DNA from 4 places in the Staphylococcus casei genome. Region 1 is predicted to be linked to each of the others. Evidence: predicted binding sites of a transcription regulator. Region 1 holds the regulator's gene; each other region holds the start of a gene.
The links. Region 1 encodes Rex, which represses fermentation and respiration genes when NADH is low (regulators of the CRP and FNR family bind a similar motif). Its sites were predicted from a motif close to TTGTGAAATATTTCACAA; they were not measured.
Positions count from the first base shown of each region.

Region 2: a site for Rex is predicted at 5,829-5,846, ahead of QMO72_RS09200 (cytochrome ubiquinol oxidase subunit I). Genes of this name have one in related genera too.
Region 3: a site for Rex is predicted at 2,138-2,155, ahead of QMO72_RS03145 (formate/nitrite transporter family protein). Genes of this name have one in related genera too.
Region 4: a site for Rex is predicted at 3,136-3,153, ahead of QMO72_RS02710 (nitrate reductase subunit alpha). Genes of this name have one in related genera too.

Region 1 is NZ_CP125718.1:948,095-956,031, forward strand. Features, by position in the region: gene QMO72_RS04405 (MutS-related protein) at 1-262, opposite strand, end outside; gene abc-f (ribosomal protection-like ABC-F family protein) at 632-2,560, opposite strand; gene QMO72_RS04415 (redox-sensing transcriptional repressor Rex) at 2,711-3,352, shown strand; gene QMO72_RS04420 (YeeE/YedE family protein) at 3,760-4,854, shown strand; gene QMO72_RS04425 (sulfurtransferase TusA family protein) at 4,876-5,103, shown strand; gene QMO72_RS04430 (LacI family DNA-binding transcriptional regulator) at 5,250-6,212, shown strand; gene QMO72_RS04435 (sucrose-6-phosphate hydrolase) at 6,310-7,794, shown strand; gene QMO72_RS04440 (carbohydrate kinase family protein) at 7,791-7,937, shown strand, end outside.
Region 2 is NZ_CP125718.1:1,903,680-1,911,616, reverse strand. Features, by position in the region: gene auxA (lipoteichoic acid stability factor AuxA) at 1-910, shown strand, start outside; gene QMO72_RS09225 (class I SAM-dependent rRNA methyltransferase) at 1,288-2,457, shown strand; gene QMO72_RS09220 (DUF697 domain-containing protein) at 2,514-3,056, shown strand; gene QMO72_RS09215 (phosphocarrier protein HPr) at 3,221-3,487, shown strand; gene ptsP (phosphoenolpyruvate--protein phosphotransferase) at 3,489-5,204, shown strand; gene QMO72_RS09205 (glutaredoxin family protein) at 5,436-5,669, opposite strand; gene QMO72_RS09200 (cytochrome ubiquinol oxidase subunit I) at 5,868-7,220, shown strand; gene QMO72_RS09195 (cytochrome d ubiquinol oxidase subunit II) at 7,220-7,937, shown strand, end outside.
Region 3 is NZ_CP125718.1:710,337-718,273, forward strand. Features, by position in the region: gene QMO72_RS03125 (HAD family hydrolase) at 1-371, shown strand, start outside; gene QMO72_RS03130 (hypothetical protein) at 384-575, shown strand; gene QMO72_RS03135 (hypothetical protein) at 641-826, opposite strand; gene QMO72_RS03140 (hypothetical protein) at 823-1,185, opposite strand; gene QMO72_RS03145 (formate/nitrite transporter family protein) at 1,257-2,087, opposite strand; gene QMO72_RS03150 (amino acid permease) at 2,401-3,789, shown strand; gene QMO72_RS03155 (alkaline phosphatase) at 4,095-5,528, shown strand; gene QMO72_RS03160 (MurR/RpiR family transcriptional regulator) at 5,665-6,540, opposite strand; gene QMO72_RS03165 (PTS transporter subunit EIIC) at 6,543-7,937, opposite strand, start outside.
Region 4 is NZ_CP125718.1:612,547-620,483, forward strand. Features, by position in the region: gene nirB (nitrite reductase large subunit NirB) at 1-1,741, shown strand, start outside; gene nirD (nitrite reductase small subunit NirD) at 1,744-2,058, shown strand; gene cobA (uroporphyrinogen-III C-methyltransferase) at 2,049-2,984, shown strand; gene QMO72_RS02710 (nitrate reductase subunit alpha) at 3,241-6,924, shown strand; gene narH (nitrate reductase subunit beta) at 6,914-7,937, shown strand, end outside.

The sequences.
Region 1 (7,937 bases):
TCTTATCCAATACAGCATCCATATTTAAATCAGACCACGTTTTATCATCTAAAAGAATGTGCGCATCATATTGGTGCTTGAATGAATCATATTGATAACTATATCTGTGATAAGGGCGTATAAAATTTTCTAAGGGTTTTCGACTATCCCATAAAGTTTGAATATTGTGTTTTAGGTTTTTATTACCTATGATTTTTGATGCTAATGTGATTAAAATAGCAGCTACAACAAAGGCGATAAAAAACCATAATAGTGTGGGCATAAAAAGGTCATTCCTTTCTTAATATTGCGAAACAATATACTTTAATTATGACATGATTGTTTGATTTGAACAAATAACGGTTTGTACAAAGACATGATGTGTTTGTTTAAAAGTCAATAGGGAACATGCGTACTTATCAACAAAAAGTGTATAACGTGTGGATAAGTGGTGATTATCTATGTGGATATGCTCCGATTTCTGAAAATTAAAAACAAGAAAAGGTTTGATTTTTCCTGTGGATAACTAGGATAACTCTGTGGATAGCCATAACAAAGGGAAATACATTGTGAATAGAATAAAGGATGGGATATATAATAAAAAAAGTGAAAGTAGCATAATCTACTTTCACTTTGATACACTTAATGTGTGTTATGATAACATTTCTTGTAATTCTGCCCATTCGGCCATGACTTGTTCTAAATGCTGTTCGGCTGTTGCTTTTTTAATTGCTATGTCATTTGCTTTATCTGGATTTGAATAAATGTCAGGTAAAGTGAGCTGTTCGTTGAGGTCACTAATTTCTTGCTCATAACTTTCAATTTGTACTTCGCATTGCTCTATTTTTCGCTCAATTTGTCTTTGCTCACGTTTTTGCTGTTTCTGATCAATATAAGTATTACTTTGTTGAGCTACAATAGCTGACTGTGAAGGATTATCTAATTCTTTTTTCGCCTGAATAGCTGCTTTTTCTTCTAATTTTTCAATATAATATTGATAGTCACCTAAATAAATTGTGCCACCATCATGGTCTAAATCTAAAATTTTATTGGCTAATTGATTTATAAAGTAACGATCATGCGAAACGAATAATATTGTACCTTCAAAATGGGCTAAGGCTTGCTCTAACATTTCTTTTGAATCAATGTCTAAGTGGTTGGTAGGTTCATCTAAGATGAGTACGTTATTGCGTTCTAACATAAGTAATGCTAATTGTAATCTAGCTTTTTCACCACCAGATAAGTCATTAATTATTTTTTTAACATCTTCTTGAACGAATAAAAATCGCCCTAAAACAGCGCGAATATCCTTTTCGTTCATTGTAGGATATTGATCCCAAAGGTAATCGAGAATTGTTTTATTTGATTTAAATTCAGCTTGCTTTTGATCGTAATAGCCTATTTTTAAATTTGCCCCTTTGGTAATTTCGCCATTTAACTTCTCCTGTATGCCGGCGATTGTTTTGATTAAGGTTGATTTACCTATACCATTGGGCCCAATAATTGCTACGTGATCGCCCTTAGTGATTTCCATATTAATGCCTTTAGTTATTGGCGTTTCATAACCGATTTCTAAATTTTTTATATGGAAGACATCGTTGCCTGTGTTTCGATCGAAATCAAATTGAATGTTCGCACTTTTGGCATCAATCATGGGTTTGCTCACACGTTCAATTTTTTCTAGCATTTTACGTCGACTTTTAGCCATACCAGTGGTCGAAGCACGAGCAATATTTTTCTCTACAAACGTTTCGAGACGTTTAATCTCAGCTTGCTGATTTTCATATTCTTGCATGCGTTTCTCATAGTATTTATCTCTTTGCTCTATAAATTGACCATAATTACCTACATAATGTTGCACATCTCCAAGCGCTACATCATATACTTGATTGACAATTTTATCTAAGAAGTATCTGTCGTGACTAATAATGACGATAGCACCTTTAAAGTAGTTAAGGTAACCTTCAAGCCACTGTGTTGTTTCCATATCTAAATGGTTAGTAGGTTCATCCAATAGTAATAAATCAGGTTCACTTAGTAGCATTTGTGCTAGTGATAAGCGTGTTTTTTGCCCTCCGCTAAAATCATTAATAGGGCGATTAAAATCCGCTTCTGTAAAGTTTAAACCATGTAGTACAGTTTTAATTTTACTTTCATATTGGTAACCTTCTTGTTGCTCAAATTGATTAGATAATGATTCATAGCGATCGATATGATATTTGTAATCTTCGGTATCATATGCATTTGCATGCTCTGCTAACCAATCTGTTTCTTTCTTCATTTCAATTTCCATTTGTTTCATATGCTCAAATGGCTTTGACATTTCTTCAAAAACAGTTTGTTTCGTATCTAAAGTCATTTGCTGGGTCAAATAACCTAATTTAAGATTTTTAATTTTAGAAATTTGTCCAGTATCATAATCTTCGACGCCAGCAATAATTTTCATTAAAGTAGATTTTCCGGCACCATTTCGACCTACAATGCCTATACGTTCGCCAGTTTTAACTTCGAAATCTACGTTATTAAAAATGTCTTCTCCGTCGAATGATTTTGATATGTCGTTAAGTTGTAATAATATCATCCGATTTGCACCTCTCTATTCATTATCATTCTACAGTATTCAAGGCTTGGATAAAACTATCAGTGTTTATTTTTATTAGTCATTAATGTATAATGTTGTAGTGATTATAAGATTATTCAGTATTAGATAATGAAATAGGGGGACAACATCTTGGCTAATCAAAGCGAAAAGATTCCTCGTGCCACATTGAAACGTTTACCGTTGTATTATAGATTCGTCAATACATTGAAATCTAAAGGCATTGATAGAGTTAATTCAAAAGCTATTAGTGAAGGATTAAATATTGATTCTGCAACTATCCGTCGTGATTTTTCATACTTTGGTGAGCTTGGCAAAAAAGGCTATGGCTATAACATAGATAGTTTATTACATTTTTTTAAAAATGAAATAAGTGAAAATGACGAAATTAAGATTGCAATCGTAGGTGTAGGGAATTTAGGGAAAGCATTATTAACTTATAATTTCTCTATACATGATGAGATGACGATAACGGAAGCTTTTGATATACGAGATGAAGTGATAGGGACAGAAATAGGTAATGTCAGTGTAAGTGCATATAATGAGATTACTGACATACTTACACGAGAAGATATAGATATTGTCATATTGACCACACCTGAAGATGTAGCGCAACAAGTGGCAGACACTTTAGTAGCAGCAGGCGTGAAAGGTATATTAAACTTTACTCCGAGTCGTGTAATAACGCCATCTGATGTTCAAGTACATCATATTGATTTAGGGATTGAATTACAGTCGTTATTATTCTTTATGAAAAATTATAGCAATAAATAATATAGGTAAAGTAAAGCTAGCTTATGATCAATACAAGACGTGACATCATGCGTTGTGTATTGAGTAAGCTAGCTTTTTTATAAGTGTTTTGCATTGAATGTATTTGCCTTAATGGTAATTTTAGGGGCAGTAATTTCTGGCAGCTTTGGGAGAAATCCATTTAGTACTGTGATAGCTATTATTTTTGTGATTTTAATTCCTAATAGGATGAGGTTTGAGGTAAATTGACAATTTAATGCGTTATCTCGGATTACAAAGCCTCATTATTGTAATTAATTTTCACGATTAATGTGTAATAGTATTAGAAACAACGTTTTCTGGTGAAGTATGTGAGTATAGAGGTTGAAATTTTATACAATTTCTAATATCATTAATCTTATTGATTTTATCGGGAAAGAGGTTATGGAATGACTTGGTTAATAATTAGTGGTCTTGTTGTGGGCGCACTTTTGGGCTTTGTTATGCAAAGGACAAGGTTTTGTTTAGCAGGTGGATTTAGAGATATGTATGTGCAAAAAAACAATAAAATGTTTTATGCCTTACTGATTGCAATAACAGTTCAAAGTATTGGCTTACTGATACTGACATCTACTGGAATGGTTCAAATTCCAGAATCTACGTATCCAATTATTGGTACGGTTATCGGTTCATTTATTTTTGGTATAGGTATTATTTTATCGGGTGGCTGTGCAACAGGTACTTGGTATAGAGCTGGAGAAGGGTTAATCGGAAGTTGGTTAGCACTTATAGCTTACGCATTTACTTCAGCTGCAACTAAATTCGGTATTCTGTTACCATTAATGAATGGTTTGAATAAACCGACAACAGTAAATACAAGTATGTCACAAACGACGGGTATTCCTACTTGGGTATGGGTAGCGTTATTAACAATCATTACAGTAATTTTTGTAACCAAAACGTTACGTAAACCGAAACCTAAATTTGCAGTACCAAAATTAAAACAAAAATTCACAGGTGTACGTCATTATTTATTTGAAAAAAAATACCACCCATTTGTTGCAGCCATTGCTGTAGGATTAATTGCGTTACTTGCATGGCCTGTAAGTGAAACGACAGGTAGAATGTATGGATTAGGTATAACGACGCCATCAGCGAATATAATTCAGTTTTTAGTGACAGGTGATACAAAACTAATAGACTGGGGCGTATTCCTTGTGCTTGGGATATTCTTAGGATCTTATATTGCAGCTAGAGGCGCAAGAGAGTTTAAATGGAGATTGCCAGATAAGAAAACGATACGTAATAGTGTCATTGGTGGTATTTGTATGGGCTTTGGTGCTTCAGTAGCAGGCGGATGTTCAATTGGTAATGGCTTAGTTGAAACAGCAACGATGTCTTGGAAAGGTTGGATTGCACTCGCATCTATGATATTAGGCGCATGGTTCATGAGTTATTTTATTTTTATCAGACCAATGAAGAAAGCGCAAAGTGCATCACAAACAGAAAAAAATACAGTATCTTCTCAGACGCAAACAACTTAATTTTGAAGGAGGAAATGCATGATGGTATATGAATTAGGAACAGTCGGAATGGTTTGTCCATTCCCTTTAATTGAAGCTCAGAAGAAAATGAACACGTTAGATAATGGTGACGAATTAAAAATCGATTTTGACTGCACGCAAGCTACAGAAGCATTACCAAACTGGGCAGCAGAACAAGGTTACCCTATAACGAACTATGAACAACTAGACGATGCTTCATGGACGATTACGATTCAAAAAGCTGAATAAAACAATGTACAAACCAACTTACAATAATTAGGGATTATATACTTAATTATCTAAGTTGGTTTTTGTTTTAAATAGTATTTAAAGCGGTTGCAATATGATAAAATGAATACTGTTTACAATAGCAAATTAATGAGAGTGAGAAGACTATGAAAAATATTGCTGATATTGCAAAAATTGCTGGCGTATCGAAGAGTACAGTTTCTAGATATCTAAATAACGGGTCGGTAAGCATAAAAACAAAGCAAAAATTGGATAAAATCATTCAAGAAAATGACTATCAACCTAATCAATTTGCGCAAAGTTTAAGAGCACATAGAACAAATATGATTGGTGCCATTATACCTAGGATGAATTCTTATGCGGTAGATGAAACGATAAAAGGCGTAAAGTCAGTTTGTAATGATTTAAACTACAGGTTATTGCTAAATTATACCAATTTGGATGTTGAATTGGAGATAGATGCCTTAGAAACTTTTTATAGAAGTAAAGTTGATGGTATTATATTGATGGCTACAGAAATTACACAGAGACATTTAGAAGTCATTAATAAAATTAATGTGCCAGTTATTATCGTGGGTCAAGAACATAAAGACCTACATTGTATTATTCATGATGATTTTCGTGCTGGGTACCTTGTGGGCGACACTATAGGAACAAAAGGCTATAAAGATGTCCAATTCTTTGGTGTAACAGAAAGTGATATTGCGGTTGGTATACATAGAAAAGAAGGCTTGATTGCGGGTTTGAGCACACATGGTATTACACCTCATATTTCCCATACTTCCTTTAATTATAAAGAAGCAATGATAGATGTTGCCAGTGAATTGCAAATGCATACGCATTATGATGCCGTTGTAGGTGCTACCGATTCGATTGCACTAGCAGTTCATAAATTTACCTCAGAGCATAAAAATCAATTAAATGATCAACTTATTGTTGGATTTGGTGGAGACCCCGTTACCGAAATTGTATCCCCATCTATTAGCACAGTAATTTATCATTTTGAACAAGCAGGAGAAGTATCGATGAATAAATTAAATCAAATGATTCAACAACAACATATTGAAAAGCGAATAACTATAGATGTGACGCTATCATTTAAAAGGTAGACGAAACGTGATATTATATAATAGAATTATATGGAACCGGTACCAAAAAGAAAATAAATATATAAAGTTAAAATATTGATAGTAGGAGGAAATTGTAATGACTGAATGGACGAGAGAAAAACGCTATCAAAGATATGAGGAGGTTGATCAACAAACGATTGATATATTAACTGATCAAGTTGAAAAATCTAAATATAGACAAACATTTCATATTCAACCTAAGACTGGATTACTTAATGATCCTAATGGATTGATATATTTTAATGGGATTTATTATGTATCACATCAATGGTTTCCTTTAGGTCCAGTGCATGGTTTAAAATATTGGTATACATATACAAGTAAAGATTTGATACATTTTAATGCGGAAGGGCCATCGCTAAAGCCAGATACGAGAGATGATAGTCACGGAGTATATAGCGGTAGTGCTTTTGAATATAATGGGAATTTATATTACATGTATACAGCCAATCACCGTGATGATAATTGGAATAGAATTTCTACACAACACATAGCAAAAGTAAATCATGATGGAAGTATAGAAAAGTTTCCTAAAGCAGTCATTACTGCACCACCAGAAGGATATACGCAACACTTCAGAGACCCTAAAGTATTTACTAAAGATGGTGTTTTCTATGCAATAATAGCTGCTCAGAATGATTTAGAACAAGGTAGAATTCTACAATATTATTCTACAGATATCGTGAATTGGGAGTTACAAGGTGAGATTCAAACCAATTTAGAAGCATTTGGTTATATGTGGGAATGTCCAGATTATTTTGATTTAGATGGTCATGATTTAATATTATTCTGTCCCCAAGGTATTGAACCTTCTGGTGAGCAATTTCGAAATATTTATCAATCAGGTTATATCATGGGACAATACGATGTTAATCAGTTGAAAATGAATCACGCGGATTTTCATGAATTAGATTATGGGTTTGATTTTTATGCGCCTCAAACATTTTTAGATGAAAATGGTCAACGTATCTTAATAGGGTGGATGGGACTACCAGAAATAAGTTATCCTTCTGATAAAGATGGATGGGCACATTGTTTAACCATTCCTCGTGTGCTTTCAGTTGAAGAAGGTAACTTAAAGCAACGACCAATTAAAGCCCTCGAACAATTAAGAACAAATAAAGAAACGGCTTTAGGTTATGCCAATAAATTCACCAGACAATTACATCCTTATGATGGTGAACAGTATGAACTAATTATTGATATATTGGAAAATGAAGCTACAGAAATATATTTTGAAGTACGAACGTCTAAATCTCAAACAACGTTGATTACTTATAATACTAGAGCACAGAAAGTAACATTAGACCGAAGTGAAAGTGGCAAACTACCAGAACACGTTGATGGAACTACACGTAGTGCATATTTAGATACACCATTATCAAATTTACAAATATTTATTGATACTTCAAGTATTGAAATCTTCTGTAATGACGGTGAACGTGTAATGACCTCAAGAATATTTACAGATGATGATGCTACCGGTATAAAAGCTTCCACAGAATCTGGACAAGTATACCTTAGATTTACAAAATATGATTTGAAGGATGATGAAGGATGAAACGACTATTAGCGATTGGCGAAGCTTTAATTGATTTTATACCTAATACGACAGACTCTAAATTAAAAGATGTTGAAGGATTTTCGAGACAAGTAGGAGGCGCACCTTGTAATGTAGCAAGTGCTACTACTAAATTAGGTGGT
Region 2 (7,937 bases), 960 kb from region 1:
TGTTATTTTTGTGATACCTTTTGCGGTGCATATAGGTTACATTGTTTATAAAGATGAATTAAATACGGACCATAGAAAATATCATTATTTATGGATTATTTTCACTTATGGCATAAGTTATTTATTAACACAAATTGTGTTATATGGAAGAATAGATAGTGATCAAATTGTACCAATTGATATTCTAAGTGTTAACACGTTTTTCATAATTATGTGGTTACTTGGACAAATGTCAATTTGGAACTTCTTATTCCTAAGAAGATCATTACCATTAACGAAACAAGAACTCGGCGAAGAAGAACCGGAATTATCTAGAACGAGTAAAGGTGCAGTAACTACTCAAACAAAAGAATATTGGAAAGATTTACAAGACAAAACAACAGAATTTACACGTAAAACACGTAGAAGTGTAGATATTCAAAAAGCTAGGGATAAAAAGGATAAATTCATTAAAAAATGGAAAGACATTATTGATATTCAAGAAGATGATGTACCAAATTGGATGAAGAAACCTAAATGGCTTAAATCTGCATATGTAGAATTATGCTGTGGAGCAATTCTCTTATTCTTTACATTGATTGAATTTAATAATAGAAACGCATTATTTGTTTCTGGTGATTGGGAAATTTCTCAAACACAATATGTTATTGAGTGGATTACTTTATTCTTGTTAATGATTATTATAATAATTTATATTTTAACGACATTAACAAACTATTTAAAAGGTAGATTTTATTATCTGCAATTATTTATGGTAAGTTTTTTATTCTTTAAATTAGTTACAGAATTTGTAAACATCATGGTTCATGGATTATTATTATCAACATTTATTACACCAATACTTTTTATGATGTTGATAGCAATTATAGTAGGATTCATCATAAAATTACGTGAACCAGCAGAATATTAATTGATTAAAATAGTGTAGTTTGACTTAACCTATCTTCCAAATTGGTTGGAAGATAGGTTTTATTTTTTGTTTTTTTATAAAGAGGCGTAATTAATATAAAGATGTAAAAGTATTCATGCTAAGCATCACATTTGAATTGCTGATTTTAGAAAATAAATTAAACATGTAAATTTAAAATTTTATATTATGTTAGGGTGGAAAATGTTTAAATAGTACAATAAGGAATATAATTTAATAAAGTAAGGTTATTTTAACAGCAAATCAAAAATTAAGATTTGACTTGTGTAAATATTAATGGTGTTACAAAGCAGCTGAGATGATAAGATGAGTAAGTGAAAAATAAAAATAATTAATAGAAGAAAGGCTGACATAATTTTATGAAAACTGCCACATTAAATAAAGGTAAAGAAACAAAGTATTTAAATCAATACCCTTTGATAGACGAAGAGGATATATATGCTCAAGATCATTTGAAAGAAGGAGACTTATTTAATCTCGTTAATGATCAAGGGAAATATATCGCATCTGCATACGTAGGGCGTCAACACAAAGGCATCGGCTGGGTGCTTAGTTATGATAAAGATGAAGTAATTAATACAACATTTTTTGAAAGATTATTCGAAACAGCAAAAAGCGAACGTGAATACTTCTATCATGTAGACGGTACAAATGCATTTAGAGTTTTCAATGGAGAAGGAGACGGCGTCGGTGGCCTAACAATCGATAATTATGATGGTCATTATTTAATTCAATGGTATTCAAAAGGCATTCATAAGTTCCGTTATAATGTGTTATCTGCATTGAAATCTGTTTTTGGTTATACTTCAGTTTTTGAGAAAATGCGATTTAAAGATTCTGAAATTGAAGGTGGGTTTGTAGACGGTGATGCGCCAGAATTTCCAATTGTTATCGAAGAAAACTTCACATTCTATAACGTTCACTTAAATGATGGACCTATGACGGGAATCTTTTTAGATCAAAGAGAAGTAAGAAAGAAATTAAAAGATCAATATGCACAGGATAAAAATTTATTGAATGTGTTTAGTTATACTGGTGCGTTCTCAGTTGTTGCGGCAGAAAATGCTAAAGTAACAACTAGTGTTGACTTAGCAAATCGTTCACGTGCGCTTACAGAAGAGAACTTTGGTGTTAATGCAATTGATCCTAAATCACAATATATATATGTTATGGATACATTTGATTTTTATGGTTATGCAAAACGTCATGATTTATTCTATGACACAATTGTTATTGATCCGCCAAGTTTTGCGAGAAACAAGAAAAAAACTTTCTCAGTATTGAAAGACTATGACAAATTGATCAATGGTGCGCTTGATATACTTGCTCCACAAGGTACATTATTATTGTGTACAAATAACAGTACGTTTTCTTTAAAAGCATTTAAAAATGTAGTTAATGAAACTTTGACAGCTGAAGGTGTAGATTTTGAAATCGTAGATGTGATGGGACTTCCTAAAGATTTTAAAACACATGCACACTATAAACCATCTAAATATTTAAAAGCTATTTTTGTTAAAGTACAATAAAATTGTTGAAAACGGGTATTATTTTAAAGTGGCTAATTTACTAAGGAGTGAATATAATGAGCTTTAAAAATAAAATCACAAACAACGTTACACAAAAATTGGGTAATAAAGTATTAGATATTGAAGATGTAAGAAATAAAAGTAATTTACCAACTACAAATACAGAAATTGAGGAACGTCGTGAACGTGCTCAGACTTTAGTGAAGAAAAAATCATTGTTATCATCAGGAATAAGTGTTGTGCCTATTCCTGGTTTAGACTTTGGTGTAGATATAAAAATTATGAGAGACATCATTGAAGATGTGAATAAAATTTACGGTCTTGATCATAAACAGGTGAATTCTATGAAAGAAGACATGAGAGAGCGTATATTTGCCGCTGCAGCGATTCAAGGAAGTCAGTTTATTGGCAAAAAAGTTTCTAATGCAATCCTTAAAGTAGTTATTCGAGATGTAGCAAAACGTGTTGCAGCAAAACAAACCAAATGGTTTCCATTTGTAGGACAAGCTATTTCTGCGTCTATCAGTTATTATTTCATGAAAAAAGTTGGAGACGAACATATCGAAAAGTGTGAAAAAGTCATTAAAGATTTAGTGTAAAAGTGCAGCGTTTTCATAAAATCTTCAATATTCACTGAATATTGTCATATCATGGGTGCAACGCATTGAATTTATATGTATAATTTGGTAATGTTATTATATAAAACTGTGTTAGGTTTTATAATAAACTAACAATTCTAACTATACGAAGGAGAAATCATATTATGGAACAAAAATCATATGTAATAATCGACGAAACAGGTATTCACGCTCGTCCAGCGACTATGCTTGTTCAAACTGCATCAAAATTTGATTCAGATATTCAATTAGAATATAACGGTAAAAAAGTTAACTTAAAATCAATCATGGGTGTTATGAGTTTAGGTGTAGGTAAAGATGCTGAAATCACTATCTATGCTGACGGTAGCGACGAAACTGAAGCAATTGAAGCAATTACTGATATCTTATCTAAAGAAGGCTTAACTAAGTAATATGTCTAATTATATAAATGGGATTGCTGCATCAGATGGTGTAGCAATTGCCAAAGCATATTTATTAGTTGAACCAGATCTTTCATATAATAGTGAAAAGGTCTCAGATGTCGACGCTGAAATTAAAAAGTTTAGAAACGCTATCGAAACGTCTAAAGTTGAATTAACTAAAATCAGAAATAATGCTGAAGAAAATCTTGGCGCTGACAAAGCAGCCATTTTTGATGCGCATTTATTAGTATTAGATGATCCAGAATTAATTCAACCGATTGAAGATAAAATTAATAATGAACAAGTTAACGCACCGACTGCTCTATCTGATGTAACTGGACAATTCATTACAATATTTGAATCTATGGACAATGAATATATGAAAGAACGTGCTGCTGATATTCGTGATGTTTCAAAACGTGTATTGGCGCATATATTAGGTGTTGAATTACCAAATCCTAGTATGATTGATGAAAGCGTTGTCATCATTGGGAATGATTTAACACCCTCTGATACTGCTCAATTAAATAAAGAATTTGTACAAGGGTTTGTGACTAACATCGGTGGTAGAACCTCTCACTCTGCTATAATGAGTAGATCATTAGAAATTGCAGCAGTTGTAGGAACAAAATCTATCACTCAAGAAGTTAAGCAGGGAGACATGGTTATTGTCGATGGTTTAACTGGTGAAGTCATTATCGAACCTACGGAAGACGAAGTTATTGCATATCAAAATAAACGTGAACGTTTCTTTGAAGATAAGCAAGCGCTTCAAAAATTACGCGATGAAGAAACAAAAACACTTGATGGGAAACATGCCGAGTTAGCTGCTAACATTGGTACACCAAATGATTTAAAAGGTGTCATTGAAAATGGTGCAGAAGGTATTGGTTTATATCGTACTGAATTTTTATACATGGGTAGAGATGAAATGCCATCAGAAGATGAGCAATTCGAAGCGTATAAAAAAGTGTTGGAGACAATGGAAGATAAGCGTGTAGTTGTGCGTACTTTAGATATTGGTGGCGATAAAGAGTTACCATATTTAAACTTACCTGAAGAAATGAATCCATTCTTAGGTTATCGTGCAATCCGTCTATGTTTAGATCAACCGGATATTTTCAGACCACAATTACGTGCATTATTGCGTGCTTCTGTATACGGTAAGTTAAATATCATGTTCCCAATGGTTGCAACAATTCAAGAGTTTAGAGATGCGAAAGCATTGCTACTTGAAGAAAAAGATAATTTAACGCAAGAAGGCGTGGAAGTATCTGATGATATTGAATTAGGGATAATGGTAGAAATACCATCAACTGCAGCTTTAGCAGATGTATTTGCTAAAGAAGTTGATTTCTTCAGTATCGGAACAAATGATTTGATACAATATACTATGGCGGCAGATCGTATGTCTGAACGCGTTTCATATTTGTATCAACCATATAATCCTTCAATTTTACGTTTAGTAAAACAAGTGATTGAAGCATCACATAATGAAGGAAAATGGACTGGTATGTGTGGTGAAATGGCTGGAGATGAAATTGCTATTCCATTATTACTTGGTTTAGGATTAGATGAATTTTCTATGAGTGCGACTTCAGTGCTTAAAGCACGTCGTCAAATTAAAGCGTTAAGTCAAAATGAAATGGAAGAACTCGCACAGAGAGCAATAAATTGTGCAACTTCTGAAGAAGTTCAAGACTTAGTGAACCAATACGCTAAATAAATCATGAGGTAAGCTATATAGAGTTAAACAAAAAAGGCTGGGCATTCTAAAATATTAGAATGCTCAGCCTTTTTTGTTTAAAAGATAAAGTAAAATTTGTGGAATGCAGATATTTTAAAAATGATGTTGGCATTACTAAAATATATCTTTCATTTTGTCCCAAAGAAAATTGGGTATAGAGTAATGTAGCTTATTTTATAATATTAAGAAATGCGAAAATATTGCTGATGATTACGATTCGATATTTAACACACGGTTTAATTTATCCATATCGATTTGGTACATTGGCTCGTCGTTTAACAATATAAAAGGAGTGGCGAATGCATCGTGGTCCATCATTTCATTTCTATATTGTGTGTTGGATATGTTTTTTTCACTGTAGGTCACACCTTTATCAGTTAAATAGCTTTTAATAAATGTACAAGGAGGGCAGTCATTTTGCGTATAAATTATCACTTCGTTCATGTCATTTCATCCTTTCAATAGTGCGTTTATTTAAATATAAGAAACTTTCATCGAATTATCAAGGGTTGAATTTTATATGTAACTGGTCATTAATTTGTCACTTTATTATAGTTTTAATATATTTTAAAAACATATAAAGAGGTATATAATAAATGGAAGTTGTGATTTTTGTCACAAATAAATAAAAAAGGTGATAATATGGATTCAGTTGAATTAGCACGTTTTCTAACTGCGATGACGCTCGCAGTTCATATCATATTTGCAACCATTGGTGCAGGGATGCCATTGATGTTTGCAGTTGCAGAGTTTTTAGGAATTAAAAATAATGATCTTAAATATATTACATTAGCTAAAAGATGGACTAAAGGATATACTATTACAGTGGCCGTAGGTGTAGTAACTGGTACGATTATAGGATTACAGTTATCACTATTATGGCCTACATTTATGCAAATGGGTGGCCATGTCATAGCATTACCGCTATTTATGGAAACATTTGCTTTCTTCTTTGAAGCTATCTTTTTAAGCATTTATTTATACACTTGGGATAGATTTAAAGGGAAGTGGACGCATTTCCTAATTAGTATTCCTGTTATTTTGGGTGGTTCATTCTCGGCTTTCTTTATTACTTCAGTAAATTCATTTATGAATACACCAGCTGGATTCGAAATGAAAAATGGTAAAATGATTAATGTTGAACCATGGGCGGCAATGTTTAATGATTCTTTTTTAGTTAGATCATTTCATGTTGTAGCTACTGCGCTTATGACCATGGCATTTATATTAGCTGCAATTGCAGCATTTAAATTATTGAAAAACAAATTTAAAAAAGATACTGAATATCATAAGAAAGCATTAAAATTAACTATGATTCTCGGTATTATATTTACATTAGGTTCTATGTTAGCGGGCGACATGTCAGCGAAGTTCTTACATCAAGAGCAGCCTGAGAAGCTTGCAGCATACGAATGGCATTTTGATACCGGATCTAAAGCAGACTTAGTCTTATTTGGTTCACTAGATGAAGAAACTCAAGAAGTTAAAGGTGCTGTTAAAATACCTGGCGTATTGAGTTTCTTGGCTGACAATAATATTAATACCACCGTCAAAGGGTTAAATGACTTTCCAAAAGAATTAAGACCTCCGATGATTGTACACTATTATTTTGATCTTATGGTATTTATGGGTGTGTTCTGTTTAGTTGTTTCAGGCGCATATGTCTTAACCTTAATCTTTAAAAAACTACGCAAATTTACCCACTCTAAGCCCTTATTATATGGTGTGTTATTAACTGGCCCTGCTGCAGTGCTTGCAATAGAATTTGGTTGGTTCTTAACGGAACAAGGTCGTCAGCCATGGTTGGTTCGAGGTTATCTTAAAGTTGCTCAAGCTGCAACTCAAGCTGGTGGACTGACGTTAGTTACAATACTCTTTGCGATATTATATATTATATTAGTATATACAACTGCATATGTACTTATTCGTATGTTTAGAGACAAACCAGCGCATAAAGACGTAGAAAAATTAGCCCAAGAAAGAGGTGAGGCATAATGGTCTTCGCTTATATTGGAATTTCAGTACTTTGGATTTTCTTATTTTGTTATATTATCGTTGCCTCAATAGATTTTGGAGCTGGTTTCTTTACACTTCATGCAAAAATTACTAAACAAGATAAAAAAATTAATCACCTTGTCGCACGTTATCTCAATCCTGTTTGGGAAGTTACCAATGTATTTTTTGTATTCTTTTTCGTAGGAATGGTTGGTTTTTTCCCAGATACTGCAAAATACTTTGGTTCGGTACTCTTGTTACCGGCTTCTATAGCAGTCATTTTAATTTCAATTAGAGGTAGCTTCTACGCTTTTGAAAATTATGGCCCAGATACGAAGTTGCCATGGTTGGCGTTATATGGTATTGCTGGTTTATTTATACCAGCTGCATTAGCGACGACATTGACAATTTCTGAAGGTGGTTACATTACTGGTTCAAGTAACAATTTAGATTTGGACTGGGTACAGCTTATTTTAAGTCCATATTCTTGGGCAGTAGTATTTTTATCAGTTGTGTCAGTGCTTTATATTTCTTCAGGTTTCTTGACATATTATGCGTCAAAAGCAAAAGACACGGAGGCGTACAAATTACTTAGATATTGGTTCTTGTTCTGGGGCCCTCCAATGATTGCTATCTCATTATTTGTATTCTTATCATTAAGATTACAAAATAGAGAACATTTCACTAATGCAGTTACAAATTATTGGTGGATGTTCT
Region 3 (7,937 bases), 240 kb from region 1:
ATTATTGTAAAAAACGCCATATACCTATGGCGATAGCTACAAGTAGTTATAGAAAAGATATTCTACCAACTTTTAAGAACTTAGGACTAGATGCATACATTGAGGTTATCGTGGCTAGAGAAGATGTTGAATCTGTAAAACCTGATCCGGAGTTATATTTAACTGCAGTACAGCAACTTAACTACGCTCCGGGTAATTGTTTAGCGATAGAAGATTCAGTGAATGGAGCCACAGCAGCTGTTACTGCAGGATTAGATGTTATTGTTAATACTAATGAAATGACGAAGCAACAAGATTTTAGTAAAGTTGCATATTCAGGTAGAGATTTAACAGTAAATGAAATGATTGTGAGTTATTTTGAGAAAAAGTAGGAGTTTAGATACATGAATGGATACTTAATTTTATTTTTTTTAGCTGGCCCTGTAGTTTTGGCGCTCAGTAATCTAGTCTTGGGACCTATATTTAATAAAAAAATACCATTTACCATACAATTTAGGTCATTTATGGTTGGAACAGTAATTTATTTATTGTGTGCTGTTGTTTTATATTACTTAGTGTTACAAGACCGATTTTAAAAGGAATAAACAAATAAAACAGCCTGATTTAGCCTCTTTCTTAAAAGAAGTAATCAGGCTGTTGTTTATTTTAAAAATTGAAAAAGCAGTGTGACTACAACTAATACAAGGAGTATCGCATCGATACCAACCATAATAGCAAAACGAGGATTCTTTTCGCCGTTTGCTTTAGAATTTTTAACTGCTTTAAAGTTAGGAATTAAGCTAACAACCAATAAAATAATGATAATAACACCTAGAATTATACTCATCTGTGATCACCACCGTTTTTATTTTTCTCTATAAATTCCCACATATATCCTGCAATCACACCGATAATTAAACCAACAATAATACCTATTTTGATAGTGGCTACTATCGAGCAGATTATAATTGCAACTAATAGAGCAATAGGGATAGTGATACCGAATTTATATTTGCGTTCTGGAGAATTGACTATAGAAAATAAAACATAATATAAAATGCCTAAGACGATCATAGCAAGTAAAGATTTTAAAATTAATTGGCCCACTGCATTATGGTGTGAGCTACTAAAATAATTTAATAAGAAAAATAACACGCCAAATACAATTGAAATGGTAATCGTTCGTTTGATTAAGTGTTTATTCATAGCGAACTCCTTTGTGATCAAATCTAAACAAAATTATAACATATTAAGAATGTAATATAGAGTTTTAGAAATCACGATTTGTGGTTCGCATCATATTGATGATGGTCATTTAAATAGGCATAGAACAAGCCAATGATAAGCCCGCCGCCAATATAGTTACCTATTGCAGCGCCAATTAAATTTATTGCAGCAGGTATAAATGATAGAACATGACTTTGATAGACAATGCCGCCAGCAAATAATACGGAATTATATACGACATGCTCATAACCCATAAAAGCAAATATTGAAACTCCAAACATCATGACAAACATTTTAGCTAAAATATCTTCTATTTGCATAGCGATGACTAGAGATATATTTATAAAAAAATTAGCAAAGATGCCTTTTGTAATGATTGCGATAAAACTTGCTGTTAATGTTTTATGTGTGATAGTTGATTCTAATTGATTAAACATTTCCGGAGACATCACATCTGAACATCTTAATAATAAGAAAAATATAAGACCGCCAAGTGCATTACCTATAAAACATAAAATAAAAATATTTAATACACGTAAAGGCTTAATTACACGATAATACAGACCAACTGTAAAATACATAAAATTACTAGTTAATAGTTCAGAGTTAGTAAATAAGATTAAAACTAAAGCAAAGCTAAACGCTATAGAAGCAATAATATTAACAACACTCGGAGGTATATCATGATGGAGTGATGCTTTTAGCAACAATACAAATATCGTTATTGTACCCAATATAAAGCCAGCCATAATAGCGCGTAATAGATAGCGCTTGAAATAAAAACTTTGAAGTATATCTTTCGTTCTAATTGTTTCAACTACATGGGTAACCCAGACTTTACCATAAAATATTTTATCCCATTTAACATTTTTTTCGTTCAATTTATTTCTCCTCACTTTCTACAGATTAAGTATACAATGGAAAGTATTTATTGTGAATATTTTCACAATAAATACACATTATATTGGTATAAAGGCATTGAGTAGCAAAACTATATGTTGAAAGCAGCGAGATAATAATAGAAAATTCTAATATACTTTGCTTTTTATTGTAAAATCGCCTACAATGGATAACGGTAAATGTAAGGGCTTACATTTTTAAAGATAATTGTTTTAATTTTTAGAATTTATAGTATAATAGCGACATGATAAGTGATTTTTTATACTTATATTTGAAAGAGATGGGGTTTGAATAATGAAAGAGAATAATGAACTGCAAAGGGGATTAGGTGCACGTCAAATGCGTATGATTGCACTTGGCGGAACAATTGGGGTAGGACTATTTATGGGTGCAACAAGCACTATAAAGTGGACGGGTCCTTCTGTTATATTTGCATATTTGATTGCAGGTATATTTTTATTTTTAGTTATGAGAGCAATGGGAGAAATGGTGTACTTAGATCCAACATCAGGCTCTTTTGCTAACTTTGCGAGTGATTACATACATCCTGTGGCAGGCTATCTAACTGCATGGAGCAATATATTCCAGTGGATTGTCGTAGGGATGAGTGAAGTTATTGCGGTCGGTGAATATATGAACTATTGGTTCCCGGATTTACCACAATGGATACCTGGGGTCATCGTAGTTGCTTTATTAGCAAGTGCTAATCTCGTATCAGTAAAAGCGTTTGGTGAATTTGAATTCTGGTTTGCAATGATAAAAGTAGTGACGATTGTATTAATGATTGTTGCTGGCTTTGGACTTATATTCTTTGGTTTAGGTAACGGTGGAGAAGCTATTGGTATTTCAAACTTATGGTCACATGGTGGCTTTATGCCTAACGGCTGGCTTGGATTCTTCTTTGCCCTTTCAATCGTTATTGGATCTTATCAAGGTGTTGAATTGATTGGTATTACAGCCGGTGAAACAAAAGACCCACAAAAAAATATTAAAAGCGCAGTTAATGGCGTAATTTGGCGTATATTAATCTTCTATCTAGGTGCAATCTTTGTTATCGTAACAGTTTATCCTTGGGATGAATTAGGCAACATAGGTAGCCCATTTGTTGCTACATTCTCTAAAGTTGGTATCACGTTTGCAGCTGGTTTAATTAACTTTGTTGTATTGACTGCTGCTATGTCCGGATGTAATTCAGGTATATTCAGTGCTAGTCGTATGACACTTACATTAGCTAAAAATGGGCAAATGCCTAAATTCTTTACAAAAGTAATGAAAAATGGTGTTCCAGTATGGACTGTGAGTGCAATTTCACTTGGCATTTTAGTGGGTGCTTTATTAAATGTCATTTTACCTTTATTTATTAAAGGGGCAGATAGTATCTTTGTTTATGTATATAGTGCTTCTATTTTACCGGGTATGGTGCCTTGGTTTATGATTTTAATTAGTCACTTGAGATTTAGAAAGCAATACCCTGAAAAGGTTGAAGGTCATCCATTTAAGATGCCTGGCGGCGCATTTACTAATTATATAACAATGGCATTCTTTATTATGGTATTAATCGGAATGTTGTTTAATAAAGAAACAGTAGTATCTATTGTTATAGGTATTATCTTCCTGGCATTTATGACTGTGTTCTATTTCATTAAGGGTTATCACAAATTAAGTAAAGATGAACAAATTTAAATTTAAGCATATTTGAGCAGTTTGATATTATAGAACATTAATCATTTTAAATATAAAACATAAATCCATAGTTGCATGTCGATAGTAAAACAATCGATGTGTAACTATTTTTTTTGAGAAGTGGGTGACATTTAGTTTAAGTATCTTCTTTTAGAGTATAATATTTTGAAATTATAGTTAGCATTTTCACATTTAAACAATATTTAGTTTACATAAACTTAACAAAATGAAAATGATCACTCAAAAAACTTCCAGTAGACTAAATGTAAAGGTAAGATAATACATATTAAAGGAGTTATTAATTTATGAAATTTCATAATAAGTTAGCAACTGTTTCTATAGCTAGTGCAATTTTTGTTGGTAGTGCATGGGGAAATACACCAACTACATATGCTTCAAGTGGAGGACAAGCGCCGACAAATAAAGAGGATGTATCATATATGGGAAATACTAAAAATCCCAAAAATGTTATTTTCTTAGTTGGAGACGGTATGGGACCTTCATACAATTCTGCTTATCGTTATTTTGCTGATAAACCAGAAACAAAAGAAATGGAAAAAACAGCATTTGATAAGCATTTAACAGGTACGCAGCGTACAAATCCTAATGATCCTAAAGAGAATGTAACTGATTCAGCAGCCGGGGCAACTGCCTTTAGTTCTGGACATAAAACATATAATGGTGCTATTGGTGTAGATGAAAACAAACAAAGTGTTAAAACTGTTTTAGAACAAGCAAAAGAGAATGGTAAATCTACAGGATTAGTTTCAACTGCTGAACTTACTGATGCGACGCCAGCTGCTTATGCTTCACACGTAGATAGTCGAGATAAAAAGGAAACAATTGCAAAGCAATTTTATAATGACAAAATCAACGGCGAACACAAAGTAGATGTTTTACTTGGTGGAGGTGCTGAATATTTTGGTGAAAAGAATGGAAATATTGCTGATAAATTCAAGGCAGATGGTTATGATGTAGTAGACAATAAAACAGATTTACAAAATTCAACAAATAAAAAAGTGTTAGGTTTATTCGCAGATAACGATATGCCTTTACAAGTAGATGCACCTGATAAAAATCCAAAACTTGTAGACATGACTGATAGTGCAGTTAAACGCTTGCAACAAAATGATAAAGGTTTCTTTTTAATGGTAGAAGGCGCGTCCATTGATAAATCGGGCCATCCAAATGATGTTACTGGAGTTATGTCAGAAATGGCAGGTTTTGAGAAATCATTTGATTACGCTATGGATTACGCAAAACAAAATCCAGATACTTTAGTTGTCGCTACTGCCGATCATTCAACAGGTGGTATGACAATTGCTAAAGGCAAAGACTACTTATGGAATCCTAAAGCTATACGAGAAATGAAACATTCAGGTTCATATATGACAAAAGCCATTGCAGATGGTAAAGATTCTGAAAAAGTTATAAAAGAAGGTTATGGTTTTGAAGTATCAGCTAATCAAATCAAAAAAATAGACAATGAAGCTAAAAAGCTGAAAAAATTAGATGAAGCAGACAAGAAGTATGAAGATCAATTCCAAAAATTACAAGATGCAGTTCAAAAACCAATTAATGATGCATCACATACAGGTTGGACTACAAATGGTCATACGGGTGAAGATGTAAACACATATGCGTATGGACCAGGCAGTGATAAGTTTGAAGGTAACATTGATAATACAGACAGTGCTAAAAATATATTTGATTTTTTCAAAAATGATGTGCAACAGTAATTAGACTATATATTGAATATTAATAGATAGAGACAAGCAGTGCAAACCCTTGCTGCTTGTCTCTTTTTACTGTAAATATGAATATCTATCTTCTCAGAACGTGTAAGACAGATGATTATTTAAATATATTTTGGTATCAATGTTTGGATGGGATAGTGGTTAAGTACCTATGATACTCATCTAGAGCTATTTTAGATTGTGTAATCAAATTGAGTGAACTTTGATAATTTAATGCAATATAACGATAGTAAAGTATATCTACTGTGAATAATTGCGCGAAAAGAGAAGTTGTCGCAGCCATGCGCAATTCATTCTCATCAGTTTCTCCATAGATTAAAGTGTAATCAGCAATTTTAGCGATAGGATTAATATTATTACTAGAGATAGTAATAATATTTACATGACGATTAGATGCGATTTTAGCCATCGATAGCATTTCACTATGAATACCTTTATTAGTTACAAAGATGATACAATCATGTTCATCATGTGAAGCTAATGTTGACATTAATAAGTGCGTCTCTTGCAGTAAACGCACATTGATACCGATGCGTGAAAATTTTTGGAAAAGATCAGTAACAATGATCATTGATGCACCATAACCAAATAGAAATACTGTACGTGCATGTTTAATTGTTTTACAAATAGCATCTACATCATGATCATTGATTTGTACGGATGCGCAATTCATGGTGTCTGTCACACGCGCTAACATATTTGATTTAAGTGTAGTTACACTTTCATTATCAGCTAGTTCAAAGTGAGTAAGTTGCTTGGTATCTTCAGGTAAGTAACGGGATATCGAAATTTTTAGTTCTTGAAATCCCTTTTCGGTAATTTTTTTACTAAACCTAACGATAGAGGCTGTACTTGTATCGATTGTTTCAGATAAGTCTTGAACTGACATATTTATGATTTCGTGAGGTGAAGACAAAATAAAATCTGCAATTTTTCTCTCGCTTTTAGTTAATTGATCATATTGTTTATTAATTTTATAAAGTATATTGGTCATTATTAGCCACCTAAACTATCTGTTTCTCTCATGGACTTAGTAGTACCAAAGAAATATGTGAAAATGAAGCCGCCTGCATATGCTGAGAGTAGCCCTGCAATATAGCCTATATACATATGGTCTGAAATAAGTGGGAGTAAAGAAATACCACTAGGGCCTATAGCAGTTGACCCAATATGGCCAATACCGCCAATAACAGCGCCACCAATGCCGCCACCAATACAAGCTGTAAAGAATGGTTTTCCAAGTGGTAATGTGACACCATATATTAATGGTTCACCTATACCTAAGAAACCAACAGGTAACGCACCTTTTAAAGTGTTTCTCAATGTAGTATTTCTTTTGCATCTTACCCATAATGCCAACGCAGCGCCTACTTGTCCAGCACCTGCCATTGCTGCAATAGGTAATAAATAGGTTGCACCTGTTTGATTAATCATTTCAATATGAATAGGTGTAAAAATATGGTGCAGCCCTAACATGACTAATGGTAAGAAAAACGCACCAATAATAAAACCACTGAAAATGCCGCCAATACTAATAATAGCGTTAATTACTGATACGAGACCATCAGATACAAAGCCAGCTAACGGCATAAAGATAAATATTGTTAATAAGCCAATAATAAATAAAGTGATAGTTGGAGTAACGATAATATCTATGGCATTTGGAACGATTTTGTGCAATCTTTTCTCTACAATGCTTAAAAGCCATACTGCGAAGATAACGCCTATAATACCACCTTGGCCTGGTTGAAGTGGCTCACCTGTAAATATGTTAGTAATCATATTTTTATCTGTTAAGCCAGTTAATAGTGTTGTACCTCCAATGACACCACCTAGTCCTGGTGTTGCTCCAAATTCTTTAGCTGCGTTGATACCAGTGAATATCGCTAAATAAGCTAACATTCCATCTTTAATAACATTAAATACTGTTACAAGTTGTGTGACCCAATCTCCAGAAATCTGACCAGCAGCTAATAAGTTACTTAAGACAGCTGCGATACCACCGATTAATCCAGCTCCAATGAAAGCTGGAATCAAGGGGATGAAGATATTAGCTATTGTCTTTAATAATTTATTAAACTTGCCTCTTTTTTGATTACTTTGAAATGCAGTCTTATTTTCTTGTGCTTTAGCTTGTGCTTCAGCTTTATAATTTTTAGTGTCGTGGGGGATAGTTTCACCTAATTTTACACCACTTAGTTCTGATATATGGTCGGCTACTTTATTTACTATACCAGGTCCAACTACTACTTGTATGCGATCATCCTTGACTACGCCCATGACACCGTCAATGGCTTTTAGTGTGTCATAGTCAATTTTAGTTTCATCTATGACTTTAATTCTTACACGGGTCATACAATTAATAACATTATCTATATTATTCATGCCCCC
Region 4 (7,937 bases), 340 kb from region 1:
GCTCTTAGCTGATGGGACTACATTGGAAGCGGATTTAGTTGTTATGGCAGTAGGTATACGTCCATACACGGAAATAGCAAAAGATAGTGGATTAGAAGTTAATAGGGGAATTATCGTTAATGATTATATGCAAAGTAACGATCCATCGATATTTGCGGTTGGAGAATGTGCAGAACATCATGGGAAAGTTTATGGATTAGTTGCGCCACTCTATGAACAAGGTAAAGTATTAGCAAGTTATTTAACAAAAAAAGATGTAAATAGATACCAAGGATCGACAACGTTTACGTCTTTAAAAGTATCAGGATGTGATCTTTATAGTGCTGGCAATATTAAAGAAGATGCGCTAACACGAGGGATTGAAATATTTGATAGTATCAACAATCACTATAAAAAAGTATTTATCCAAGGTGATACTATCGTAGGCGCAGTATTATATGGAGATATAGAAGATGGTTCTCGTTTCTTTAATATGATGAAGAAACGAGAACCACTTGAAGATTATACAATGATTTCTTTATTGCATAAGGCGAGTGAAAAATCAGGAATAAATATTGGTGATATGGCAGATGATGAAACGATATGTGGATGTAATGGCGTCACTAAAGGTACGATTATGAATGCCATAACTGATAAAGGATTAACAAGCGTTGATGAAGTTACAAAAGCAACAAAAGCCGGGAATTCATGTGGTAAATGTAAAGGACAAATAAATCAGATATTGGAATATACTTTAGGTGATAAATTTGTTACAGAGAAAGTAGCAGGTATTTGTGCATGTACGGATTACACACGTGACCAAATTGTAACCCAAATAAGATCTAAAGGTTTGAAAACGTCTAAAGAAGTACGTCATGTACTTAATTTTAAAGATAAAAATGGATGTCCTAAATGTAGACCAGCAATTAATTATTATTTGAATATGGCATATCCTTTCGATCATAAAGATGAATTGGCTTCAAGATTTGCAAATGAACGTTATCATGCCAATATTCAAAAAGATGGTACTTTCTCAGTCATCCCACAGATGCGTGGTGGCGTGACGGATGCAGATCAGTTAATAAAGTTAGGTGAAGTGGCTAAAAAATATAATGTCCCATTCATTAAAGTAACCGGTTCTCAACGTATTGGATTATACGGTATAAAAAAAGAATTACTACCTCAAATATGGTCAGAACTAGGTATGCGTTCTGCCTCTGCTTATGGCAAAAAAACACGATCAGTTAAAAGTTGTGTGGGTAAAGCATTTTGTAGATTTGGTACTCAACATACGACACAATTAGGTATTCGTTTGGAAAAAACATTTGAGTATATAGATACTCCACATAAATTTAAAATGGGGGTGTCAGGCTGTCCAAGAAGTTGTGTAGAATCGGGAGTGAAAGATTTTGGTGTTATCGGTGTCGAAAATGGTTATCAAATTTATATAGGTGGTAACGGTGGCACGGACGTTGTAGTAGCACAACATTTAACAACAGTTGAAACGGAAGATGAAGTGATTAAACTATGTGGCGCATTAATGCAATATTATCGTGAAACAGGTGTATATGCTGAACGTACAGCACCTTGGTTGAAACGTTTAGGATTTCAACATGTGAAAGAAGTTATACTAAATCAGGAAAATCAAGAAGCATTGTTTCAACGAATAATGGAAGCTAAAAAGGCTATTGAAGAAGAACCATGGTCATATATTGCAAATAATAAAAAAGCCCAAAGCATTTTTGAAGTGCAGGAGGTGTAACGATGCAAGAGCGAGAAAAAATTAAAGTAGCGAACGTGAAAGAATTAATTCCCTTAATAGGGAAGAAAGTTATAGTGAAAGATAAAGAAATTGGACTTTTCCTTACAGAAAGTGGGAAAATACACGCCATTCACAACATATGTCCACATAAAGAAGGTCCTTTGTCAGAAGGTACTGTGAGTGGCGAATATGTTTATTGCCCTTTACATGATCAAAAGATTGATTTAAATAACGGAATAGTTCAAGAGCCTGATACAGGTTGTGTCGATGTGTTCAAAGTAGAAATTGAAAATGAGGATGTATATCTATGTCTGTAGATACTTATGGCAAAGTGTATTTAGTAGGTGCTGGTCCTGGGAACCCTGAATTATTAACACAGAAAGCATTACGTTTAATACAGCGAGCCGATATTGTATTGTATGACAGATTGGTCAATCCCTTTATGTTACAGCTTGTAAAACCGGATGCAGCATTAATTGATGTCGGAAAGAAACCTTATCATATGCATATACAACAGCAAGATATTAATGAAAAATTAATTAAATCAGCAAAACAATACGAATGTGTAGTCCGTTTAAAAGGTGGCGATCCAGCAATTTTTGGAAGAGTACATGAAGAGGTTGTAGCCTTATCGAATTTAGATATACCATTTGAAATTGTACCAGGAATTACTTCAGCGAGTGCAGCAGCGGCATCACTTGGGATAGGTTTGACGATTCGTGATATTGCGACAAGCGTTACTTTGACAGCTGGGCATTTTAAAGACGATACGTCATGCTCCATGGATGTTTCTAGTTTATTAAAACATGGGACATTGGCGATATATATGGGTGTTAAAGAACTAAAGCGAATTATGGATAAAATATTTGAAACTACACATGTGGATTATCCAGTAGTAGTTATCTATCAAACGTCGACTATAAAGGAAACGCGTATTAGCGGAACAGTGACTACAATTGCAAATAAAGTTAAAAGAAAAACATCTGAAGTAAAGCCAGCTATTATTATTGTTGGTAATATAGTTGCTCATCACCATATTAAAGTAGACGCAACGATAAATGATAGTAAGGCATACCTTGTATCTGGACCACGACTGAAAGCAATAGAGCAAGCGTATCAAATATATGAACAAGGACATTGGTGTATGATAAATCCAAAAGAAAACATGGACTTCCATGCAACACAACAACAATTTTTAAAACAACAGTTAACTAAGAGATTTGATGAAATTATCCACATATGATTTTAATGATTGAATCCCCATTTCTACATAATAGAAATGGGGATTCATCTATTTTCAACAAAATTAAACACGTTCAGTTGATTCAAATAAGCTTGTAATAAATGTTAGGGGGTTTCTATCTGTAATTAGGATAATCCCTAATATTTAAAGTTTGTGAAAAAATGTACAATTCAATAAAGATACAACTTTGATGTTTAAAAAGTCATTAGATATAAATGACTTTTAATGTTAATAGATAAGGCGAGAGGGTGTATTTATGAAGACATTTGGATTGAAATTTTTTGAAACGACTGAAAAATTTAATGGAAATTGGTCGATGTTGGAAAGTAAAAGTCGTGAATGGGAAAAAATGTATAGAGAACGATGGAGCCATGACAAGGTGGTTAGAACAACACATGGTGTCAATTGCACAGGTTCCTGTTCTTGGAAAGTTTTTGTGAAAAATGGAGTTATAACTTGGGAAAACCAACAAACAGATTATCCGAGTTGTGGACCAGATATGCCGGAATTTGAACCTAGAGGTTGTCCGCGTGGCGCATCCTTTTCTTGGTATGAATATAGCCCTTTGCGTATTCGTTATCCATATATTAGAGGGAAGCTTTGGGCGCTATGGTCCGAAGCATTGAGTAATCACAATGACAATATAATAGCTGCTTGGGCTTCAATCGTTGAGGACGAAGAAAAGTCGAAAATATATAAACAAGCAAGAGGTAAAGGTGGTCTGATTCGTACAAATTGGAAGGACGTTTCTAGATTAATAGCTGCTCAAATTATTTATACGATAAAAAAATATGGACCTGATAGAATAGCTGGATTCACACCAATTCCTGCTATGTCTATGCTAAGTTATGCCTCAGGTGCACGATTTATAAGTTTACTTGGAGGTGAAATGTTAAGTTTTTATGATTGGTATGCAGACTTACCTCCAGCATCGCCACAAATATGGGGAGAACAGACAGATGTGCCAGAATCTAGTGATTGGTATAATGCCGCTTATATTATTATGTGGGGTTCAAACGTACCATTGACGCGTACCCCTGATGCACATTTTATGACTGAAGTACGTTATAAAGGTACCAAAGTTATATCTGTAGCACCTGATTATGCTGAGAATGTTAAGTTTGCAGATAACTGGTTAGCACCAAATCCAGGGACTGATGCCGCTGTAGCACAAGCAATGACGCATGTCATTTTACAAGAATTTTATGTAAATAAACCGAATACGCATTTCATCAATTATTCAAAACAATATACGGATATGCCATTTATAATCATGCTAGAAAAAGATGAAAATGGATATAAAGCAGGACGTTTTTTACGTGCAAAAGATTTAGGAGAATCAACGGAGCATAGTGAATGGAAGCCAGTAATTTTTGATAAATTCAAACAACATTTAACAGTGCCGAATGGAACCATAGGACAACGTTGGGAAAGCGGGAAGAAATGGAATTTAAAATTAGAAGATGAGGATGGTGTTCAGGTAGATCCTGCACTCAGTATTGCTGAAGTAACATATGAAGTAGTGAATGTTCAATTTCCTTATTTTAATAATGGTGGAAATGGTGTTTTTGAACGACCTATTGCTGTTAAAAAAATAACATTAGCAAATGGGGAAGAGAAATATATAACAACTGTTTTTGATCTCATGACGAGTCAATATGGAATCAAACGTTTTAATCATAAATTAGAAGCAAATGGTTATGATGATGAACAATCGCTCTATACACCAGCATGGCAAGAGTCTATAACGGGGGTAAACAAAGATTTAGTAACACAAGTCGCTCGAGAGTTTGCGCAAAACGCCATTGACACTAAAGGAAAGTCAATGATTATCATGGGTGCAGGTATTAATCACTGGTTTAACTCAGATACAATATACCGTTCGATTTTAAACCTAGTATTATTGTGCGGTTGCCAAGGTGTCAATGGTGGTGGTTGGGCACATTATGTTGGACAAGAAAAATGTCGTCCCATAGAGGGGTGGAACACGATTGCTTTTGCCAAAGATTGGCAAGGGCCACCACGTTTACAAAATGGAACAAGTTGGTTCTACTTTGCAACGGACCAATGGAAATATGAGGAGTCTAATATCGATAGTCTAAAATCTCCGTTAGCAGAAAATATTAAACATCAACATCCTGCAGACTATAATGTATTAGCAGCAAGATTAGGGTGGTTACCATCTTATCCTCAATTTGATAAAAATAGTTTATCTTTTGGGGAAGAAGCAAAAGATGCTGGCGAATTTAATAATGAATCCATCTTAAAGCGTGCGGTTGATGCTGTGAAATCTAGGAGTACAAAATTTGCTGTCGAAGATCCAGATTTAAAACAGAATCACCCTAAAACATTGTTTTTATGGCGTTCTAATTTAATTTCGAGTTCTGCTAAAGGGCAAGAATATTTTATGAAGCATCTACTCGGTGCTAAATCTGGATTATTAGCTGAACCAAATGAGACAGAGAAACCAGAAGAAATTCAATGGCGTGAGGATACAGAAGGTAAATTAGATTTACTTGTATCGCTAGATTTTAGAATGACTTCAACGCCATTGTATTCCGACATTGTGTTACCCGCTGCTACATGGTATGAAAAGCACGACTTATCATCTACAGACATGCATCCTTTTGTACATCCGTTTAATCCAGCAATAGATCCATTATGGGAATCGCGGTCAGATTGGGATATCTTTAAAACACTGAGTAAAGAAGTATCAGAAATGGCCAAAATACATCTGCAAGGTGTCTATAAAGATGTAGTTACGACACCGCTTGCACATGATTCGAATCAAGAAATATCTAATGTGAATGGCATAGTCAAGGACTGGACAAAAGGTGAAATAGAAGCTGTTCCCGGAAAGACAATGCCAAGTTTTGCAGTAGTAGATAGGGATTATACAAAAATATTTGATAAATATGTAACAGTGGGACCTTTGTTAGAGAAAGCTAAAATAGGAGCACATGGCGTTAGTTTTTCAGTTTCAGAGCAATATGAGGAATTAAAAAATATAGTTGGCACATGGAATGAAGAAAATAAGGATTCTATTAAAAATAATAGACCAAGATTAGATACTGCGAGACGTGCTGCGGATGTTGTCTTAAATTTATCTTCAGCTACTAATGGTAAATTATCACAAAAATCCTATGAAGATTTAGAACAGAAAACTGGCATGCCATTAAAAGATATTTCAAGTGAACAGGCATCAGAAAAAATTTCATTTCTAAATATAACTGCGCAACCAAGAGAGGTTATTCCAACAGCGGTGTTCCCAGGATCAAATAAAAATGGACAACGCTATTCACCTTTTACAACCAATATAGAGCGTCTTGTACCTTTTAGAACGTTAACTGGTCGGCAAAGTTACTATATTGATCATGAAGTATTCCAACAATTTGGAGAAAGTTTACCTGTCTATAAACCAACATTACCACCAATGGTATTTGGAACGCGAGACAAAAAGGTGAGTATAGATGAAAGTACGCTAGTACTACGCTATTTAACGCCACATGGTAAATGGAATATCCATTCAACTTATCAAGATAATCAACACATGTTAACACTGTTTAGAGGTGGACCAACAGTTTGGATATCAAATGAAGATGCTGCTGCACACAACATTAAAGATAACGAATGGCTAGAAATATATAACCGAAATGGCGTCGTAACTGCTAGGGCAGTAGTATCGCATCGTATGCCCAAAGGAACAATGTTTATGTACCATGCTCAAGATAAACATATAGAAACACCAGGCTCACAAATTACAGATACAAGGGGTGGCTCACATAATGCGCCCACACGTATTCATTTAAAACCAACACAACTTGTTGGAGGCTATGCACAAATGAGTTATCACTTTAATTATTATGGACCCATTGGAAATCAGAGAGATGTTTATGTAGCAGTAAGGAAGTTGAAGGAGGTTGACTGGCTTGAAGATTAAAGCACAAATTGGCATGGTATTAAATTTAGATAAATGTATAGGATGTCATACATGTAGTGTTACCTGTAAAAGTACATGGACTAACCGCCCAGGCGCTGAATATATGTGGTTTAACAATGTAGAAACAAAACCTGGTATTGGTTACCCGAAACAATGGGAAGATCAAGAGCGGTATAAAGGTGGATGGTATTTAAATAAAAAAGGGAAATTAGAACTGAAGTCAGGGAGTAAACTATCGAAAATTGCTTTGGGAAAAATATTTTATAATCCTGATATGCCAGTGATTAAGGACTATTATGAGCCTTGGACTTATAATTATGAAAATCTTACAACAGCAAAAGATGGAAATCATTCTCCAGTAGCTAAAGCACATTCGTTAGTTTCAGGAGAAAAATTAAATTTACAATGGGGACCAAACTGGGAAGATGATTTAGCGGGGGCTCATGTTACAGGACCAGAAGACCCTAATATTAAGCGTATTGAAGAAGAAATTAAATTTCAGTTTGATGAAACGTTTATGATGTATTTACCTAGATTATGCGAACACTGTTTAAACCCAAGTTGTGTTGCTTCATGTCCTTCTGGGGCTATGTATAAACGAGATGAAGATGGCATCGTACTAGTAGACCAAGAAGCTTGTCGTGGATGGAGATATTGTATGACTGGTTGTCCCTACAAGAAAGTTTATTTTAATTGGAAAACAAATAAAGCGGAAAAATGTACATTTTGTTTCCCACGTATTGAGGCAGGTATGCCAACAGTATGTTCAGAAACGTGTACAGGTAGAATGCGCTATTTAGGTGTATTGCTTTATGACGCAGATAAAGTTGAAGAAGCTGCTTCTTGTGAAAATGAACAAGATTTATATGAAAAACAACTAGATTTATTTTTAAATCCATACGATGAAGCAGTTATTGAACAAGCACAAAAAGATGGTATATCTTTAGAGTGGATAGAAGCTGCTCAAAATTCTCCAGTTTATAAACTAGCGATTGAATACAAACTTGCGTTTC